4 regions of the Streptomyces sp. NBC_00322 genome follow, and region 3 is predicted to be linked to each of the others. Evidence: riboswitches for the same ligand, from Rfam matches in the RefSeq annotation. Region 3 holds a riboswitch; each other region holds the start of a gene.
What was found. A riboswitch is a leader RNA that binds a small molecule or an ion and turns the genes downstream of it on or off. The one in region 3 is predicted to bind cyclic di-AMP.
Positions count from the first base shown of each region.

Region 1: another riboswitch for cyclic di-AMP. It lies ahead of OG905_RS24245 (transglycosylase family protein); the one in region 3 lies ahead of OG905_RS21520 (M23 family metallopeptidase).
Region 2: another riboswitch for cyclic di-AMP. It lies ahead of OG905_RS06555 (M23 family metallopeptidase); the one in region 3 lies ahead of OG905_RS21520 (M23 family metallopeptidase).
Region 4: another riboswitch for cyclic di-AMP. It lies ahead of OG905_RS11065 (M23 family metallopeptidase); the one in region 3 lies ahead of OG905_RS21520 (M23 family metallopeptidase).

Region 1 is NZ_CP108019.1:5,294,832-5,299,341, forward strand. Features, by position in the region: gene OG905_RS24235 (cytochrome P450 family protein) at 1-742, shown strand, start outside; gene OG905_RS24240 (transglycosylase family protein) at 855-1,721, shown strand; cyclic di-AMP (ydaO/yuaA leader) riboswitch at 1,981-2,156, shown strand; gene OG905_RS24245 (transglycosylase family protein) at 2,160-2,816, shown strand; gene eno (phosphopyruvate hydratase) at 3,103-4,389, shown strand; gene OG905_RS24255 (FtsB family cell division protein) at 4,469-4,510, shown strand, end outside.
Region 2 is NZ_CP108019.1:1,440,326-1,444,835, reverse strand. Features, by position in the region: gene OG905_RS06560 (alpha-galactosidase) at 49-2,154, shown strand; cyclic di-AMP (ydaO/yuaA leader) riboswitch at 2,555-2,712, shown strand; gene OG905_RS06555 (M23 family metallopeptidase) at 2,715-3,644, shown strand; gene OG905_RS06550 (SGNH/GDSL hydrolase family protein) at 3,817-4,510, shown strand, end outside.
Region 3 is NZ_CP108019.1:4,727,036-4,731,545, reverse strand. Features, by position in the region: gene OG905_RS21530 (PrsW family intramembrane metalloprotease) at 1-135, shown strand, start outside; gene OG905_RS21525 (aldo/keto reductase) at 151-1,095, opposite strand; gene OG905_RS21520 (M23 family metallopeptidase) at 1,299-2,342, opposite strand; cyclic di-AMP (ydaO/yuaA leader) riboswitch at 2,354-2,510, opposite strand; gene OG905_RS21515 (PP2C family protein-serine/threonine phosphatase) at 2,801-3,964, opposite strand; tRNA gene OG905_RS21510 (tRNA-Met) at 4,134-4,207, opposite strand; gene OG905_RS21505 (hypothetical protein) at 4,257-4,510, opposite strand, start outside.
Region 4 is NZ_CP108019.1:2,456,642-2,461,151, forward strand. Features, by position in the region: gene OG905_RS11055 (HPr family phosphocarrier protein) at 1-63, shown strand, start outside; gene OG905_RS11060 (GntR family transcriptional regulator) at 273-950, opposite strand; gene OG905_RS11065 (M23 family metallopeptidase) at 1,140-1,910, opposite strand; cyclic di-AMP (ydaO/yuaA leader) riboswitch at 1,924-2,087, opposite strand; gene OG905_RS11070 (M16 family metallopeptidase) at 2,318-3,706, opposite strand; gene OG905_RS11075 (M16 family metallopeptidase) at 3,703-4,510, opposite strand, start outside.

The DNA of each region.
Region 1 (4,510 bases), 570 kb from region 3:
CGGTGGTGGCCCGCGCGGCGGAGTCGCCCGCTCTGTGAAGAAGATGCGGAGCTATCTCGCCGAACTCATCCATCGCAAAAGGGAAGAACCCGGCGACGACCTGATCTCCGGGCTGATCCGCGCGAGCGACCACGGCGAGCACCTCACCGAGAACGAGGCCGCGGCGATGGCCTTCATCCTTCTCTTCGCGGGCTTCGAGACGACGGTCAATCTCATCGGCAACGGGGTGTACGCGCTGCTGCGCAACCCGGAACAGCGCGAGCGTCTGCAGGACTCCCTGGCCGCGGGGGAGACCCGGGGGGTGACCCCCGGACCCGCAGCGGGAAGCCCCCTTCTGGCGACGGCGGTCGAGGAACTGCTGCGCTACGACGGCCCCGTGGAGCTCGCGACCTGGCGGTTCGCCACCGAGCCGCTGACCATCGGCGGGCAGCGGATCGCGGCGGGCGATCCCGTACTCGTCGTACTCGCGGCAGCCAACCGGGACCCGGAGCGCTTCGACGAGCCGGACACCCTCGATCTCTCCCGGCGTGACAACCAGCATCTCGGGTACGGCCACGGCATCCACTACTGCCTCGGCGCTCCGCTTGCCCGGCTGGAGGGGCAGACCGCGCTCGCGACGCTGCTCAGGAGATTGCCGGACTTGCGGCTTGCGGGCGATCCGGCCGATTTGCGGTGGCGTGGAGGCCTGATTATGCGTGGATTGCGCACTCTGCCCGTTGAGTTCGCGCCTCGACAGATCTGACAGACTGTCAATTCTGTGACTTTCACGTGATCTGCGCTGCATCGACTTGTGATGTGCGCTCGTATGCGACTACTTTCACTGCCGTCTCAGCAGTCACGCGAAAGGCAAACGCATGCTCTCCGGCCATGGTCGCCACCGCCGTCCCCGCCAGGCTCCGGCCATTGTTGTCGCGGCAGGGGTGACGGGATCGGCCATCGCGATCCCCCTTCTCGGAGCCGGTTCGGCCTCCGCCGCCGACGCCTCCATGTGGGACCGCGTCGCCGAGTGCGAGAGCGGTGGCATGTGGAGCGCCGACCTCGGCAACGGGTACTACGGCGGACTCCAGATGTCCCAGGAGACATGGCAGGCCTTCGGCGGCTCGGAGTACGCGCCCACCGCCGACCTCGCCAGCCGCTCGCAGCAGATCGCGGTCGCCGAGAAGGTCCTCGATGCGCAGGGTCCGGCCGCGTGGGCCGGCTGTGCGCCGATCGCCGGGCTGCAGAACGACGGCGCCGCGACCGGCGTCGACCCGGGCACCGCACCCTCGCCCTCGCAGAGCACGGTTCCGGCGCCGGCCGCGCCCACGGAGCCGACCGCCAAGCCCGCCGAGCCGTCCACCACGCCGCCCGCAGACGTGACCGGGTCGGCGACCGAGGCCCCCGATGCGGCGGCGGGCGATGGCAAGCACCGCGGCGAGGCGGCCCCCGAGGAGACCGAGCCGGACAATGCGGACAGTGAGCGCGAAACAGGGCGCCACGCTTCGCGAGGTGACGGTTCGGCACGCACCGAAGCGGACAAGTCGGACAAGGTCGACAGTGCGGACGCCGCGCCGGGCGAGTACACCGTCCTGCCGGGCGACAGCCTCTCCGCGATCGTCGACAAGGAGAAGCTCTCCGGCGGCTGGACCGCGCTCTACGAGAAGAACCGCGAGACCGTCGGCGGCAACCCCGACCTCATCCTTCCTGGCCAGAGCCTTGATCTGGGCCTGAGTCAGGAGTAGTTCGAGGCTGTATGTCCGGTTCTGCGCAAGTGAGACAAGGGTCTCTTTGTCCCAACTGACGCATCTGCCCCGGCGGAATCACCCATTCCGCCCGTCACCTGCGGAAACGTATATGTCCTACTCGGTGAAATGGGCGATTTCTCCCCGATGTTCGTCTTTGAACATCGGGGAGTCGTGTGTCTACGGTCTGAACCGCTCGCCACAGCGGGCACCACTGACCGTCACGCCGAATCCTGCCGTCGGTCGGGGGGAGTAGTCGTCGCGCAGAGCGCCGAAGGCAGGAGCGGGGGACCCAAGGTAAGCGCCGGGCCCGGCCGTTGAGAGATCGACGGCGGAGACCGGCTTGGGGTGAAGTCGCATGCACGAACGTGCGACCGGGCAACTCACTTGGCCCGAACCCGACAGCTCACCTCGTAGGCGTCGGTGAGGAGAAGCTCCATGCTGTTTTCCGGCAAAGCCAAGCACCGTCGCCCGTCCAAGCTCACCCGCATCGCCACGCTCGCCGGTGTCACCGGTGCCGCTGTCGCCGTCCCGCTGATCGGTGCCACCTCGGCCTCCGCCGCGACCGCGTCCGAGTGGGACGCCGTCGCCCAGTGCGAGTCCGGCGGCAACTGGTCCATCAACACGGGCAACGGCTTCTACGGCGGCCTGCAGTTCACCAACTCCACCTGGGCCGCCTACGGTGGCACCGCCTTTGCCTCCCGCGCCGACCTGGCCTCCAAGGACCAGCAGATAGCCGTGGCCGAGAAGGTCCTCGCGGGTCAGGGCAAGGGCGCCTGGCCGAGCTGTGGCGTGAACCTGTCCAGCACGCCGTACACCGGTGGCTCCGCCACCACGCAGCAGGCGAAGCCCGCCGCGAAGCCGGTCGCGAAGCGCGCCGAGGCCCCCACCACCCGCTCCGAGCGCCCCGCCGCCCCGAAGAAGGCAGTGAAGAAGGGCGACGGCGAGTACAAGGTCAAGGCCGGTGACACCCTCGGCAAGATCGCGAAGGCCGAGAAGGTCAAGGGCGGCTGGAAGAAGCTGTTCGAGCTGAACAAGGACATCATCAGCGATGCCGACGTCATCTTCCCGGGCCAGCAGCTCCACCTGAGCTGACCCGAGGAGCCCTGGGACTCCGCTGGACCCGGCGGACCAGCGGACCCTGCGGGCTCTCATCCCCACAGCCACCCCGGCCCCGCGCGCTTTCCCCCGAGCGTGCCGGGCCGGGGTTCTGTCTGTTACCCCCTGGTAGTTCACGCGCTGTTTGTCCCGCGTCGAGTCTCTTCATGCCCTTTTTCGTCCCAGCGGGCGGGCATCTGCCGACCGATGCCCCCGCGCCGGTTAGGCTCTTGCCGCAAGGCCAAAGAGACCCTGCACTTCAAGCGTCACATCCCAGAAGGAGATGCTCGTGCCGTCCATCGACGTCGTCGTAGCCCGGGAAATCCTGGACTCCCGAGGCAATCCCACGGTCGAGGTCGAGGTTGGCCTCGACGACGGCAGCACGGGCCGTGCTGCTGTTCCGTCCGGCGCCTCCACCGGTGCGTTCGAGGCTCTTGAGCTCCGCGACGGTGACCAGAACCGCTACCAGGGCAAGGGCGTCGAGAAGGCCGTCCTCGCCGTCATCGAGCAGATCGGCCCGGAGCTCGTCGGCTACGACGCCACCGAGCAGCGCCTGATCGACCAGGCGATGTTCGACCTGGACGCCACCCCGGACAAGTCCTCGCTCGGCGCCAACGCCATCCTCGGTGTCTCGCTCGCCGTGGCGCACGCCGCCTCCGAGGCCTCCGACCTGCCGCTCTTCCGCTACCTGGGCGGCCCGAACGCGCACCTGCTGCCCGTTCCGATGATGAACATCCTGAACGGCGGCTCGCACGCCGACTCCAATGTGGACATCCAGGAGTTCATGATCGCCCCGATCGGCGCGGAGTCCTTCTCCGAGGCCCTGCGCTGGGGCGCCGAGATCTACCACACGCTGAAGAAGGTCCTGAAGACCAAGGGCCTGTCCACCGGTCTCGGTGACGAGGGCGGCTTCGCGCCGAACCTCGAGTCGAACCGCGCCGCGCTGGACCTGATCCTCGAGGCCATCAAGGAAGCCGGTTACGCCCCCGGCAAGGACATCGCGCTCGCGCTCGACGTCGCCGCGTCCGAGTTCTACAAGGACGGCACGTACGAGTTCGAGGGCAAGTCCCGCTCGGCCGCCGAGATGACCGAGTACTACGAGGAGCTCGTCGCCTCCTACCCGCTGGTCTCCATCGAGGACCCGCTCTTCGAGGACGACTGGGCCGGCTGGAAGGTTCTCACCGACAAGCTGGGCACCAAGGTCCAGATCGTCGGCGACGACCTCTTCGTCACCAACCCGGAGCGCCTGGCCCGCGGCATCGAGGACGGCGCGGCCAACGCCCTGCTCGTCAAGGTCAACCAGATCGGTTCGCTGACCGAGACCCTGGACGCCGTGGAGCTCGCCCAGCGCAGCGGCTTCAAGTGCATGATGTCCCACCGCTCCGGCGAGACCGAGGACGTCACCATCGCCGACCTGGCCGTCGCCACCAACTGCGGCCAGATCAAGACCGGCGCCCCGGCCCGCTCCGAGCGCGTCGCCAAGTACAACCAGCTGCTGCGCATCGAGGAGATCCTCGACGACGCCGCGGTGTACGCGGGCCGCTCGGCGTTCCCGCGCTTCAAGGGCTGACCAGCCCGTCGTCCGTACGTCCCCGGCCGCGGTCCCGTACCGTGTCCGGGGACGTACGTACGTAATGGGGAGGCGGGACATGGCCGGGAAGGACCGCGATCGGTTCTCCACCGCGACCAGG
Region 2 (4,510 bases), 3.3 Mb from region 3:
GGATGATGTTCGGGCCTGTGCGGACCTGTGAGTATCTGAGGGGTCGGGATGATTGAGAGCGTTGGCAACGGACGTACGTGGGTTCTCTCCGGACCGACGAGCAGTTACGCACTTCACCTCACGGACGACGACGAGCTGCTGCATCTGCACTGGGGGCCACGGATCCCGGGCGCCGACGCCGAGGCGCTCGCGGCACAGGGCCTGCCGCCGTACTGGCCGTTCGAGTCCCAGCTCGACGGGCACGAGGAGTATCCGGTCGAGGGCGGCCCGCGTTTCGTACGCCCGGCGCTGTCCGTCCGCACGGCCGAGGTGCGCGGCACCGAGTGGACCTTCGCCCGGGCCGCGGTGGACGGCGACGAGCTGCGGCTGCGCTTCACGGACGCCGTGCACGGACTCGGTCTCACCCTGCACCACCGGATGCGCGACGACGCCGATGTCATCGAGCGCTGGGTCACCGTCGCCCATGAGGGCGAGGGACCCGATCTGGAGCTGCTGAGGGCCGATGCGGCCGCCTGGACGCTGCCGCAGCGCGACGGCTGGCGGCTCAGTCGGCTGCACGGCCGGTGGGCCGCCGAATCCCTGCTCGTACGGTCGGAACTGACATACGGGGAGAAGGTGATCGGCAGCCGCCGCGGCCACACCGGGCATCAGCATCTGCCCTGGGTGGCGCTGGACGCCGAGGAGGCTACCGAGGAGCACGGCGAGGTGTACGGCGTGGCGCTCGGCTGGTCCGGATCGTGGCGGATCTGCGTACAGCGACTGCCCGACGGCCTGGTGCAGATCACCGGCGGGGCGGGCTACGACGACTCAGGGCTGCTGCGGCTCGCGCCCGGGCAGTCCTACACCTCGCCCGTCTTCGCCGGGCTGTGGAGCGACGGCGGCTTCGGCGGTGCCAGCCGGGCCTGGCACGCCTGGCAGTTGGCGCACGTCATTCCGGACGCCGCGGCCGAACGGCCGGTCCTCTACAACTCCTGGGAGGCCACCGGCTTCGACATCTCCGAGGAGCAGCAGCGGGCGCTCGCGCATCGGGCCGCGGCCATGGGTGTCGAGCTGTTCGTCGTCGACGACGCCTGGTTCGGGCAGCGCACCAGTGACCGCGCCGGCCTTGGCGACTGGACCCCGAGCGCCGAGCGCTTCCCGAAGGGCCTGGGGCCGCTCGCCGGCGAAGTGCACGCGCTGGGCATGCAGTTCGGGATCTGGGTCGAGCCGGAAATGGTCAACGCCGACAGCGATCTCTACCGGGCGCACCCCGACTGGGTGCAGCACCATCCGGGCCGCGCCAGGACCGAATTCCGCAATCAGCTGGTGCTGAATCTCGCCCGCGGGGACGTACAGGACTATCTGTGGGAGCAATTGGACGCCCTGCTGACCAATGCCCCCATCGACTATGTGAAATGGGATTTCAACCGCTGTTTCACGGACGCGGGCTGGCCCGGCGAGGAGTACCCGCAGAAGCTGTGGGTCGAGCATGTCCACGCGCTGTACGCACTGCTGGACCGGCTGCGGGCCGCGCATCCCTCCGTCGCCTTCGAGTCCTGCTCGGGCGGCGGCGGCCGGATCGACCTCGGCATCCTCGCGCGTACCGACCAGGTGTGGACCTCCGACAACACCGACCCGCTGGACCGGCTCGCCATCCAGCAGGGTTTCACCCAGCTGCACCCTGCTCGGGTCATGGCCGCCTGGGTCACCGACAGTCCCAATGTCCAGCTCAACGGCCGCGTCAGTACGCTGCGTTTCCGCTTCGTCAGCGCGATGGCCGGGGTCCTCGGGGTCGGCGGAGACCTCACCGAGTGGACCGACGAGGAGCTCGCCGAGGCGCGCGGCTGGGTGGGGCTCTACAAGAAGATCAGGCCGCTGGTGCAGCACGGCGAGCTGTACCGGCTGCGCGCGCCCGAGGGCGGGCTCAGCGCCGTCCAGTACCTACGCGGCGAGGAGACCGTCGTCCTCGCCTGGCTGCAGGCGCAGCACTACGGCGAACAGCCGCCGCGGCTCCGGCTGCGCGGTCTCGATCCGGCGGCGGTCTACGAGTGCCTGGACACCGGAGCCGTGCACCGTGGGTCGGTACTGCTGCACCACGGTCTGCACACGGGACTCAAGGGTGACCTGGACGCCATGGTGATCAGGCTGCGGCGGCTCGGGCAGTGGCAACCGTGACTGAGAGGTCCGGAGGATACGCCTGAAAAGGGACAATAGTCGTCTCGGAATTTCTCGGAATGGCAGATCTGAGGGAAAAGTGCGCCCGATCGGTCGATAGTCACCAAATGGTGCTTCTGTCCGAATTGGGCGGTTCGGCATAACCTGCCCCGTCTGCAATGGGGATGGGGCATGCCTCGTGAGCAGGATCATATTTGTCACGGTGTGTGGCGGCGTGACGGATACGAAATCCGTTGCCTGGCGGGGCGGGGAAGATCATTGATTGACGGAGCGTAACGGGAATTCTCCGGCGATATCGCGCCAGCTCGTGATCCGTAATTGCGGTGGCTTGTTCCGGTCGGCCCGGCTCGTTTACGTTCACGGCAATCCGGACGGATCGCCAAATCCTGCCGCCGCCCGGAATTCGAACCCACCCACGTGTGGCAGGAGCGGGGGACCCAGGTAGTACGCCGATTCCGCACTTCCGGAACGGCTCGGGGTTAAGCAGCGCAACCGCGCGGCCGGGCATCTCCAGCCCGAACCCGACAGCTCACCTCGCCGGCGCCGGAGAGGAAAGCGCCATGCCCGCAAAGGGTAAGCACCGCCGTCCCAAGACCAGCCCGATCACCCGCGGTTTCGTCGCAGCGGGCACAAGTGGCGCCGCCATCGCGATCCCGCTCATGGGTGCCACCGGGGCGCACGCCGCGGGCAAAACCGCCCCCGTCGCGGCCTCGTCGCACGCGGCAGTGACCGCCGCCGCAGTACCGGCCGCGTACAAGGCCCCGCACAAGCCGGCCGCCGCACCCACGACGTACTCCGTCGTCGTCGGCGACTATCTCTCCAAGATCGCGGACGAGCACAATGTCCGCGGTGGCTGGAAGAAGCTGTACGAGGACAACCGCGAGCGGGTCGGTGACAACCCCTCGCTGATCCACCCGGGCCTCAAGCTCACCCTCGGCGCCGCCTCGAAGGCGAAGGCTCCCGAGAAGTCGCAGCACCGCGAGAAGAGCCAGGACCGGTCCGCCACCAAGACCGCCACCAAGACCGCGGCCAAGGCCTCCACGGACTCCGGCTCGGCGAAGAGCGCCCCGCAGACCGGCAGCTCCGGGTTCACGACCCCCCTCGACGCGGCGACCGTCATCACGCCGTACCACCTCGCCGGCTCGATGTGGGCCAGCGGCTACCACACCGGTGTCGACTTCGCAGCGTCCACCGGCACCACGGTCAAGGCTGTCGGTCCGGGCACCGTCGTCTCCGCCGGGTGGGGCGGCGCGTACGGCAACGAGGTCGTCATCCAGCACAGCGACGGCAGCTACTCGCAGTACGCCCACCTCTCCTCCCTGGCCGTCTCCGCCGGCCAGAGCGTGAGCGGCGGCCAGCAGATCGGCCTCTCCGGCACCACCGGCAACTCCACGGGCCCGCACCTGCACTTCGAGATCCGCACCGGCCCGAGCTACGGTTCGGACATCGACCCGCTGGCGTACCTGCGTCAGCACGGCGTCACCGTCTGACGCCCGTCCGACGCGGTGATCACGCCCTCGTCCCCTCGTGCCGCAGTCCGCGGCGCGGGGGGATCCGGCGTATTCCGCCTTGGACGAATCTTGACCGGTGGCAAAGATCACCCCTCGTCAACCCCTCCTTACGGTCGCGTAGGTCACATCCGTAAGGGGAGGATCAGTTCTTGTGGCAGACGATTCGAGAACAGTGAACAGCGGCGGATTCGGGTCGTACGCGGCGATCGGTGACAGCTTCACCGAAGGCGTCGGCGACCCGGGCCCCGACGGGATGTACGTCGGCTGGGCGGACCGGTTCGCGGTCCTGCTCGACGACCGGATGCCGGAGCACACCTTCAGGTACGCCAACCTCGCCGTGCGTGGGCGCCTCCTCGACCAGATCGTCGAGGAACAGGTGCCAAGGGCCAAGGAACTGGCCCCGGACCTGGTGACGTTCTGCGCCGGCGGCAATGACATCATCCGGCCCGGCACCGACCCGGACGACGTGGCCGAGCGATTCGAGCGCGCGGTCGCCGACCTCACCGGCGCCGTCGGGACGGTCATGGTGACCACCGGCTTCGACACCCGCGACGTCCCGGTGCTGCGCCATCTCCGCGGCAAGATCGCCACGTACACCGCGCATGTACGGGCCATTGCCGACCGTTACGACTGTCCCGTACTCGATCTGTGGTCGCTCAGGTCCGTCCAGGACCGGCGCGCCTGGGACGCCGACCGGCTCCATCTGTCGCCGGAGGGGCACACCCGGGTCGCGCTGCGCGCAGCCCAGGTCCTCGGCATCGAGGTGCCCGCCGACCCCGACCAGCCGTGGCCGCCGCTGCCGCCCCGTGGCACGCTCGAAGTGCGCCGCGACGACATCCAGTGGG
Region 3 (4,510 bases):
GAGCTGCTGCACCATCTGTGGCAGCGCAAGGATGTCGCGTCTCCCGCGCTGACCTACGCGGCGCGGGCGACGGGCCGGGCATGGACACCGCCGCCGCACCGCGACTACGGCGGCTACAACCCGTACCGCTCCTAGCAGGCGAAAGGCCCCTTACGCGGACGCCGCCGTCAGCACGGCCAGCTCCTCGGCCGTCAGCTCCAGCTCCGCGACCGCCGTCAGCGCGGGCAGCTGCTCGGCCGTCCGGGCCGAGGCTATCGGCGCGGCAACGGTCGGCTGCGCGGCCAGCCAGGCCAGGGCCACGGTCGCGATCTCGGCGCCGCGTGCCCCCGCGACCTGGTCGAGCGCGGCGAGGACCTTCACACCCCGCTCGGTCTCCAGATGCTTGCCCGCGCCCTGGGCCCGGGCGCTCTCCACCGTCGTACCCGGCCGGTACTTGCCGGTGAGGAAGCCGGACGCGAGCGCATAGTACGGGACGGCCACGAGCCCTCCCCGGGCGGCCGTGTCCTGCGGCTCGCCCTCGTACGTGTCACGGGAGACGAGGTTGTAGTGCGGCTGCAGCGCGACATACCGGGCAAGTCCCTCGCGCTCCGAGAAGTCCAGGGACTCCTGCAGCCGCTCCGCGGTGAGGTTGGAGGCGCCGATGGCGCGGATCTTGCCCTCCTTCACCAGCTGGTCGAGGGCCGTGATGATCTCCTCGACGGGAACGCCGGGGTCGTCGAAGTGTGTGTAGTACAGGTCGATGTAGTCGGTGCCGAGCCGCTTCAGCGACGCCTCGGCCGCGGCCTTGATCGTGGCACCGGAGAGACCCTTGTACTGGGGGTGGGCGCCGACCTTGCTGGCGACCACGACATCGGCACGGTTGCCGCGCTCGGCGATCCACCGGCCTAGGACGGTCTCGGACTCGCCGCCCTCGTTGCCCGGTGCCCAGGCGGAGTAGCTGTCGGCGGTGTCGATGAAGTTCCCGCCGGCGGCGGCGTAGGCGTCGAGCACGGCGAAGGACTGCGCCCGGTCGGCGGTCCAGCCGAAGACATTGCCGCCAAGGGCGAGCGGGAAGACGGCGAGATCGGACGAGCCGAGGGTACGTAGAGAAGTCATGGGTTGATCAACAGCCGCACCGGTACGGCCTATTCCGCCCGCATGCCGTACGGCACCGGGGGCTACAGACCGGCAGCCCTGGCGTCGGGGGGTGAGCGCCAGAACTGCCGGCGTTCATGGGAGTGCGGTGCACCGCGCACATGGGGGCATCCGCAGGACGCCCCCTCGCGCCGAGCGGCGGTGCGAGGGGGCGCAGGGAGAAATCAGACGGTCAGGCCCTTGTCCCGCAGCCAGGCCATCGGGTCGATCCCGGTCCCGCTCGCCGTGTGGACCTCGAGGTGCAGATGCGGGCCGGTCACATTGCCCGTCGCGCCGACGCGGCCGATCGTCTCGCCCGTCGACACCTTCTGGCCGACGCTGACCGACATCGAGGACTGGTGGCAGTACCAGAGCTCCGTACCGTCTTCGAGCTCCAGCACTGTGCGGTAGCCGTAAGACCCGGACCAGCCCGCCGACTTGACGGTGCCGCTGTGCACGGCCTTGAGGGGCGTGCCCGTCGGGGCCGCGAAGTCCAGGCCGGTGTGGTAGCCCGAGGACCACATCGATCCGGCCTCGCCGAAGGTGGAGGTGATCGTGTACGAGGAGGTCGGCAGCGCGTAGCTCGCGGCGAGCTTGGCGAGGCGCTCGGCCTCCGCCTTCTCCGCCGCGGCCTTCTCTGCGGCGAGCTTCTCCGCCTCGGCCTTCGCCTCCGCCGCGGTCTGCTGCGCCTTCGCCTCCGCCGCGGCCTTCTCGGCCGCGAGCTTCTCCGCGTCCGCCTTGGCCTCGGCGTCCGCCTCGGCCCGCTGCTGATCGGCCTGCTGGAGGATTCGGGCGCGCAGCGCCTCACCGGCGGAGCCCTGCGCCTCGGCCTTGGAGCCGGTGTCAGCGGCGAGCGTCGCCGAGGTGAGCGGTGCGGTGTTCCCGGCGTCGGCGTCCGAGGAGTCGTCGGACATGAACGAGCTGACGCCCGGAAGGGACTTGGCGTCGGGCAGGTTGTCCGCGATCGAGTCGGGGAGCGAAATGGAGACCGGCGGCTTGCTCTGCGCGGTGGCCATGCCGCCCGCGCCGACCGCGGCGATCACACCGACCCCGAGCACCGTGGAGCTGCGGGCGAGTCCGCCGCGCTGCTTCATGACACGGTGCCGGCCGCGCACCGGACGGACGGAGTCCTCGGTGGGGTTCCATTCCTCCCATGCCCGCTCTGCCACCTCGTCGCCGAAGAAGTCAGTTTCGAAGGGTGCTGTCGGGGCAGGTTTGTTGGACGCCACTGAGGCGTGCTCCTTTCCTTCCTTCTCGCCTACCGGGTTAGCTGACGGGTTCGGAGCAGGAAGGTCTCCTACGGGCGCTTCCGCCGCGGACATGAGCGGCAAAAGGTGCCCGATTCACCCCAATTGGTGGTTCCCCGGTTCCCTTGCGGGATTCGGCGCGTGCGCACGGTGCCGCCTCTTGCGACGACTGGGACGACCGCGCTGCGTTATCGAACGTTAATAGACACCAGGGCCCGATTCCAAGCTGTTCCCACTGATCATTAACAACGTCCGCCGGGACTTACCCGGACACAAGCGCCCGGACTCGGGCGAGTTGATCGCCCCCGATGCACCATCCGCCATCCCCCATCACCTGACGGTGCATCAAATGTTATGCGGAGGGGTGCTTCTCGATTACGTACCGTACCCATCCGGCGTCCGGCTTCACGGCGCCGCAGGGCGCCGTACCGCCAGAGCCTTCACTTGCTGCCGTGATCCCCGCCGCCCCGCCCGCCCCCGCCGATCACGGGCACGATCCTGCGGCGCTCCTGCTGCCCCTCCGCGGGGCGGCTGACCGCGAGCAGCGCCATGTCGTCCGTCGTGCCGCCACCCGTATGGCGTCGTACGTCGTCCACCAAGGCATCCAGCAGCTCCTCGGGCCCGGGGAACAGCCGCCCCGCCAGCCGCCGGCCGGGGTCGTAGAAAACGCCGCTCGCGTCGCGCGCCTCGGACAGCCCGTCCGTATAGAGAAGCAGCGTGGCCCCGGGGGGCAGCCGGTGCGCGTCCGAGCGGTCCGGCCAGATCCCGAGGCCCATCCCGAGCGGCAGCGCGGCCTCGGTCGGCTCCAGGATGTTCACGTTCCCGTCCGCGTACAGCAGGAGCGGCTCCGGATGGCCGCGGTTCACGATCCGTACGACGCGATCACCGCGCGGGATCTCGGCCAGTACGGCGGTGGTGAACCCCTCGACCGCGTCCAGGTTGTGCCGCGCGCCCTCGCGCACCAGCGCCCGCTCCAGCCGCGCGGCGACCCCTTCCAGCGAGCTCTCCTGCTCGGCGGCCTCCCGGAACGCCCCGATGACCACGGCCACCGCCTCGACCGCCTGCATCCCCTTGCCCCGTACGTCCCCGACGACCAGCCGCACCCCGAAGGGCGTGTCCTGTACGGCGAAGAGGTCACCGCCGATGAAAGCGTCCGCCTGTGCCGCCTCGTACCGCGCGGCGACGTGCAGCCCCCCGATCCGCTCCGGGGGAGTCGGCAGCACGGCGCGCTGCGCGGTCTCGGCGATCACCCGGGCCGACGCGAGGCGCTGACTGCCGAGCCGTACGACCCGGTTGATCAGCAGCGCAAGGCCCGAGACGGTGATCACAGTGGTCAGCTCGGTGAATGCCGTGATCTGCGAGATGGTGTTGTTGTAGAAGTGCAGCCCGGTCACGCCGAGGATCGCCGCGATACCTGCCAGCAGGGTGCCGACCCAGGTGAAGATGGGGGCCGCGATCAGCGGCGCGGCCGCGAAGAGCGGGACCGCGGTGAACCGCGGCGGCGTCGCGAGGTCGAAGATCCAGCCGCCGGCGATCATCAGCGCGGGCAGCAGGCGGGCGAATCCGCGAGAGATGTCCGCTCCGCCCTGCTCTCGCTCGGCCACGGGTGCTCTCCTGCCCGGTCCCCACACGGCTGCGGACGGTACCGCGCCCTTCCCAGGCTGGCCGTAGCCGCGCCGGGCGGCGAATCGCCGTCGGCCAACCGGGCGACGCGCGGAGCGCGCACACGACAGTGGCCCGGCACTCCGTCGAGTGCCGGGCCACTGTTGTCAGTAGCGGGGACAGGATTTGAACCTGCGACCTCTGGGTTATGAGCCCAGCGAGCTACCGAGCTGCTCCACCCCGCGTCGGTGAACACCACCTTACGCCATCCGGAGCATGATCAAATCCATTTGTTCAGCGGCGGCGCAGACGCAGTGCGGTGAGGGCTCCGCCGGCCGCGATCAGGGCGGCAGCGGCGATGGCCGCGTACCGGGTGGCGTCGGAAGATCCGGTGCTGGCGAGGGCGCCGGTGGTGGTGACGGGGGTGTTATCGCCGGCCGCGGCCGTGGCCGAGGAGGACGGGGTCACGGAGGGGGTGGCGGAAGCGGTCGCGGAGGGCGTCGCGGACGGCGTCGTGGAGGGCGTCGCGCTCGGCTGGGTGGTGCCGC
Region 4 (4,510 bases), 2.3 Mb from region 3:
GCCCTGGACCGGCTGGCCAAGCTGGTCGCCGAGGGGCTCGAGGAGCTTCCCGAGACGGTCTGAGCGGCTGAGCGGCTGAGCGGCTGAGCGGCTGAGCGGCTGAGCGGCTGAGCAGAATACGCCCGGCGACACACAGCCGCGGTCTCCCGAATTGAGGAGACCGCGGCTGTTTGCATTCCGGCCCGACGTTCATTTCCGCGCCCGGCTTCATGAATTCGGGCAGCAGAAAAGAAGCCCCGCAAATATCCTTCCCTTTGTATACGGCGCGCCTGTTAATGGCGGACGCTCGTGGTGTTTACGGCATGTTGCGAAGTCCTCACCCGCTCGGGACGGCGCAGCCGGTGCGCCGATGCGGCCCGCTCCGCATGCACGGCCGTCAGCGTGCGGGCCCTGTCCACATCGCCGCGCGCCACCGCGTCAACGATCGCGCCGTGCTCCGCCCAGGAGTCCACGGGCTTGGCCGGCTGTTCGACGGCGTACATCCAGGCGATCTTGTGCCGCAGCTGGGTGAGCAGGGCGATCAGTCCCGGGCTGCCGGAGGCCTGGGCGAGGGTCTCGTGGAACCAGCCGCCCAGCGAGCGCAGGTCCTCGCCCTGGCCACGGCGTGCGCGCTCCTGCCCCAGCCTGACCAGGCCGCGCAGGACCTTGAGGTGCGCTTCCGTACGCCGCTGCGCCGCGCGGGCCGCGCCGAGGGGCTCCAGCAGCATCCGGACCTCCAGCAGGTCGGCCGCCTCCTGCTCGGTGGGCTCGGCGACACAGGCACCCGCGTGCCGGCGGGTGGTGACGAAGCCCTCGGACTCCAGGGTGCGCAGGGCCTCGCGCACCGGGACCCGGGAGACGCCGTAGCGGCGCGCCAGCTGCTCCTCGGTGAGCCGGCTGCCGCGCTCGAATACACCGGAGACGATGTCGTCGCGGATCGCCGTGCATACCGAGTGCGCGGGAATGCGCATGACCGAACCTCCGCTTTAATCCGCGCGAAACGCAGCCGATTGACGTCTGTTCGGTGACTCTATTGCAGTGGGCCGGATTTTCCGATGGCACTCGGGAATCCATGGATATCTTTTGGCCAGGGCTCCGAACGCCGAAGGCCCCGGCAGGAAGCCGGGGCCTTCTCGCGCGCAGGCGCTCGGGCGCTGTTCTCAGACGGTGACGCCGTGCGCGCGCAGGTACGCGACCGGGTCGATGTCGGAGCCGTACTCAGGGCTGGTCCGCGCCTCGAAGTGCAGGTGCGGCCCGGTGGTGTTGCCGGTCGCGCCGGAGAGGCCTATCTGCCGGCCCGGGGTGACGCTCTGGCCCACCGAGACCGTGATCGAGGAGAGGTGGCCGTACTGCGTGTACGAGCCGTCCTTCATCTTGATCACAACGTTGTTGCCGTACGCGCCGCCCCAGCCGGCCTCGACGACGGTGCCGGAACCGACCGCGTGCACGGTGGTGCCGGAGGCGGCGTGGAAGTCGATGCCGGTGTGGCTGCCGGAGGACCAGACGGCGCCGCCGGTCTTGTAGCCCGTGGAGACGTACGAGCCGCTGATCGGCGCGACGAAGGCGTTGAGTCGCTTGCGCTCGGCCTCGCGGGCGGCGCGCTCCTTGGCCTCGCGGGCGGCCTTGACGCGTGCCTCGGCCTTGCGCTTGGCCTCCTCCGCCGCCTTCGCCTTGGCGATGGCCTCGGCGGCCTCCTGCTTCTGGGCGGCGGCCTGGTCGGCGATCTGATCCGCGAGGATGTCGGCGGTGACGACCGGGGTCAGGCCGGTGTCCTCGACGGGGGTCATGCCCGGGGTGGCGGCGAGCGCCGGGGAAGCGAGGGTTCCGATGACGCCGGTGGTGGCAAGGGCCGCTGCGCCCGCCATGCTCGCGCTCCTGCGCGTCAGGCGGCTCGGGGCACGGTGCTTCCCGGTGGCACGGGTGAACGCCATGAAGTGGCTGGTCCTTTCCTTCCTTCTCGCCTACCGGGTTAGCTGACGGGTTCGGAGCAGGAAGGTCTCCTACGGGCCCCTCCGTACGGATACGAAGGCGTCCGATTCACCCCAGGGACTGAGTGGGTCCCCGGCTCCCCAGGCTCGCGCCCGACGGGGACTCGGCGATGGCTGTCCGATGCCGCGGATGCGGCGGGCTACTGGCGAACAGCCGGACCGACGCTAGGCGGGCCGACTTTCAATCACCAAACAGACAGGCCCTTTTGTAGTGCATGCCACAGGGCAGACAGGCAGTCTCCGCAATAAACCGGGCATAGCACGGAACCCCGGCACCGCTTGGATGCCGGGGTTCCGCTTGCCTGTTGTGCCGGGTTCAGCCGGAGTTGTCCAGAGGGTGCGAGAGGCGATCAGCCGGTGACCACGGTCACTTCGCCGATGCCCAGCGCCCTGACCGGCTCCTCGATCTGCGAGGCGTCGCCGACGAGCACCGTGACCAGACGGTCCACCGGGAAGGCGCTGACGGCCGCCGCCGTCGCCTCCACGGTGCCGGTCTCGGCCAGCCGCACGTACAACTGCGCCTGGTAGTCGTCCGGGAGGAACTGCTCGACCTGGTCGGCGAGCGTGCCCGCCACGGACGCGGCCGTCTCGAACTTCAGCGGCGCGACACCCACCAGGTTCTGCACCGCGACGTCACGCTCCGCGTCGGTGAGCCCCTCGGCGGCGAGCGTCCGCAGCACCTTCCACAGGTCGTCCAGCGCCGGTCCGGTGTTGGGGGTGTCCACCGAGCCGCTGATCGCCAGCATCGCGGCGCCCGAGCCGTCCGGGGCGGACCGCAGCACCTGGCCGAAGGCCCGTACGCCGTAGGTGTAGCCCTTCTCCTCGCGCAGCACGCGGTCCAGACGCGAGGTGAGGGTGCCGCCGAGGCAGTACGTGCCGAGCACCTGCGCGGGCCAGACGCGGTCGTGCCGGTCCGCGCCGATCCGGCCGATCAGCAGCTGGGTCTGCACGGCGCCCGGGCGGTCCACGATGACCACGCGGCCGGTGTCGTCCGCGGTGATCGGCGGTACGGAACGGGGCTTGGCGCTGTCGCCCGTCCAGGTGCCCAAGGTCTCGGCGAGCACGGCGTCCAGGTCGACCCCGGTGAGGTCGCCGACGATCACCGCGGTGGCTGTGGCGGGCCGGACATGCGCCTCGTAGAAGGCACGCACGGCCGCGGAGTCAATCCGGGCCACCGTCTCCTCGGTGCCCTGGCGGGGGCGCGACATACGGGTGGCGGCCGGGAAGAGCTCCTTGGAGAGCTCCTTGGCCGCGCGGCGGGCCGGGTTGGCCGTCTCGTGCGGGATCTCGTCGAGGCGGTTGCGTACCAGCCGCTCCACCTCGCTGTCGGCGAAGGCGGGCGCGCGCAGCGCCTCGGCGAGCAGGCCGAGCGCCTTGGGCAGCCGGGAGACCGGGACTTCCAGGGAGACCCGGACGCCGGGGTGGTCGGCATGCGCGTCAAGGGTGGCGCCGCAGCGCTCCAGCTCGGCGGCGAACTCCTCGGCGGAGTGCTTGTCGGTGCCCTCCGACAGGGCGCGCGCCATGATCGTGGCGACGCCGTCGATGCCCTCGGGCTCGGCGTCCAGCGGGGCGTCGAGGGAGAGCTCGACGGCCACCACCTGCTGGCCGGGGCGGTGGCAGCGCAGCACGGTCAGGCCGTTGTCCAGCGTGCCGCGCTCGGGGGCGGGAAACGCCCAGGGCCGGGCGACGCCCGCCGTGGGCTGCTGGTGGTACGTCATCGTCACGGCAGCGTCGCTCACTGGTCCGCCTCTTCCTCGTCGTTGCTTCCCTCGGGCGCCGAGACGGGTTCGTACACCAGCACCGCCCTGTTGTCGGGGCGCAGCCGCGCCTTGGCGACCGCCTGCACCTCCTCGGCGGTGACGTCGAGCACCCGCTGCACGGCGGTCAGCGCCAGCTGCGGGTCGCCGAACAGCACGGCGTACCGGCACAGTTCGTCGGCGCGGCCCGCGACCGTGCCGAGCCGGTCCAGCCACTCGCGCTCCAACTGGGCCTGCGCGCGCTCCATTTCCTCGGGCGTGGGGCCGTCGGCGGCGAACCGCGCCAGCTCCTCGTCGACCGCGGACTCGATCTCCGGGACCTCGACGCCGCCGGACGTCTTGACGTCCAGCCAGCCGAGCGAGGGAGCGCCGGCGAGGCGCAGCAGACCGAACCCGGCGGCGACAGCCGTCTGGTCGCGTCGCACCAGACGGTTGTGCAGCCGGGAGGACTCGCCGCCGCCGAGAACGGTGAGCGCGAGATCGGCGGCGTCGGACTCGCGCGTGCCGTCGTGCGGCAGCCGGTACGCGGCCATCAGCGCCCGCGCCGGGACCTCCTCACGGATCTCCTCGCGCAGCTGCTCGCCGATGACCTCGGGCAGCGAGCCGTCGCGCGGCGGCTGCTTGCCGTCGTGGGAGGGGATGGAGCCGAAGTACTTCTCGATCCAGGCGAGCGTTTCCACCGGGTCGATGTCGCCGACGACCGACAGCACGGCGTTGTTCGGCGCGTAGTACGTACGGAAGAAGGCGCGGGCGTCCTCGAGGGTCGCCGCGTCCAGGTCGGCCATC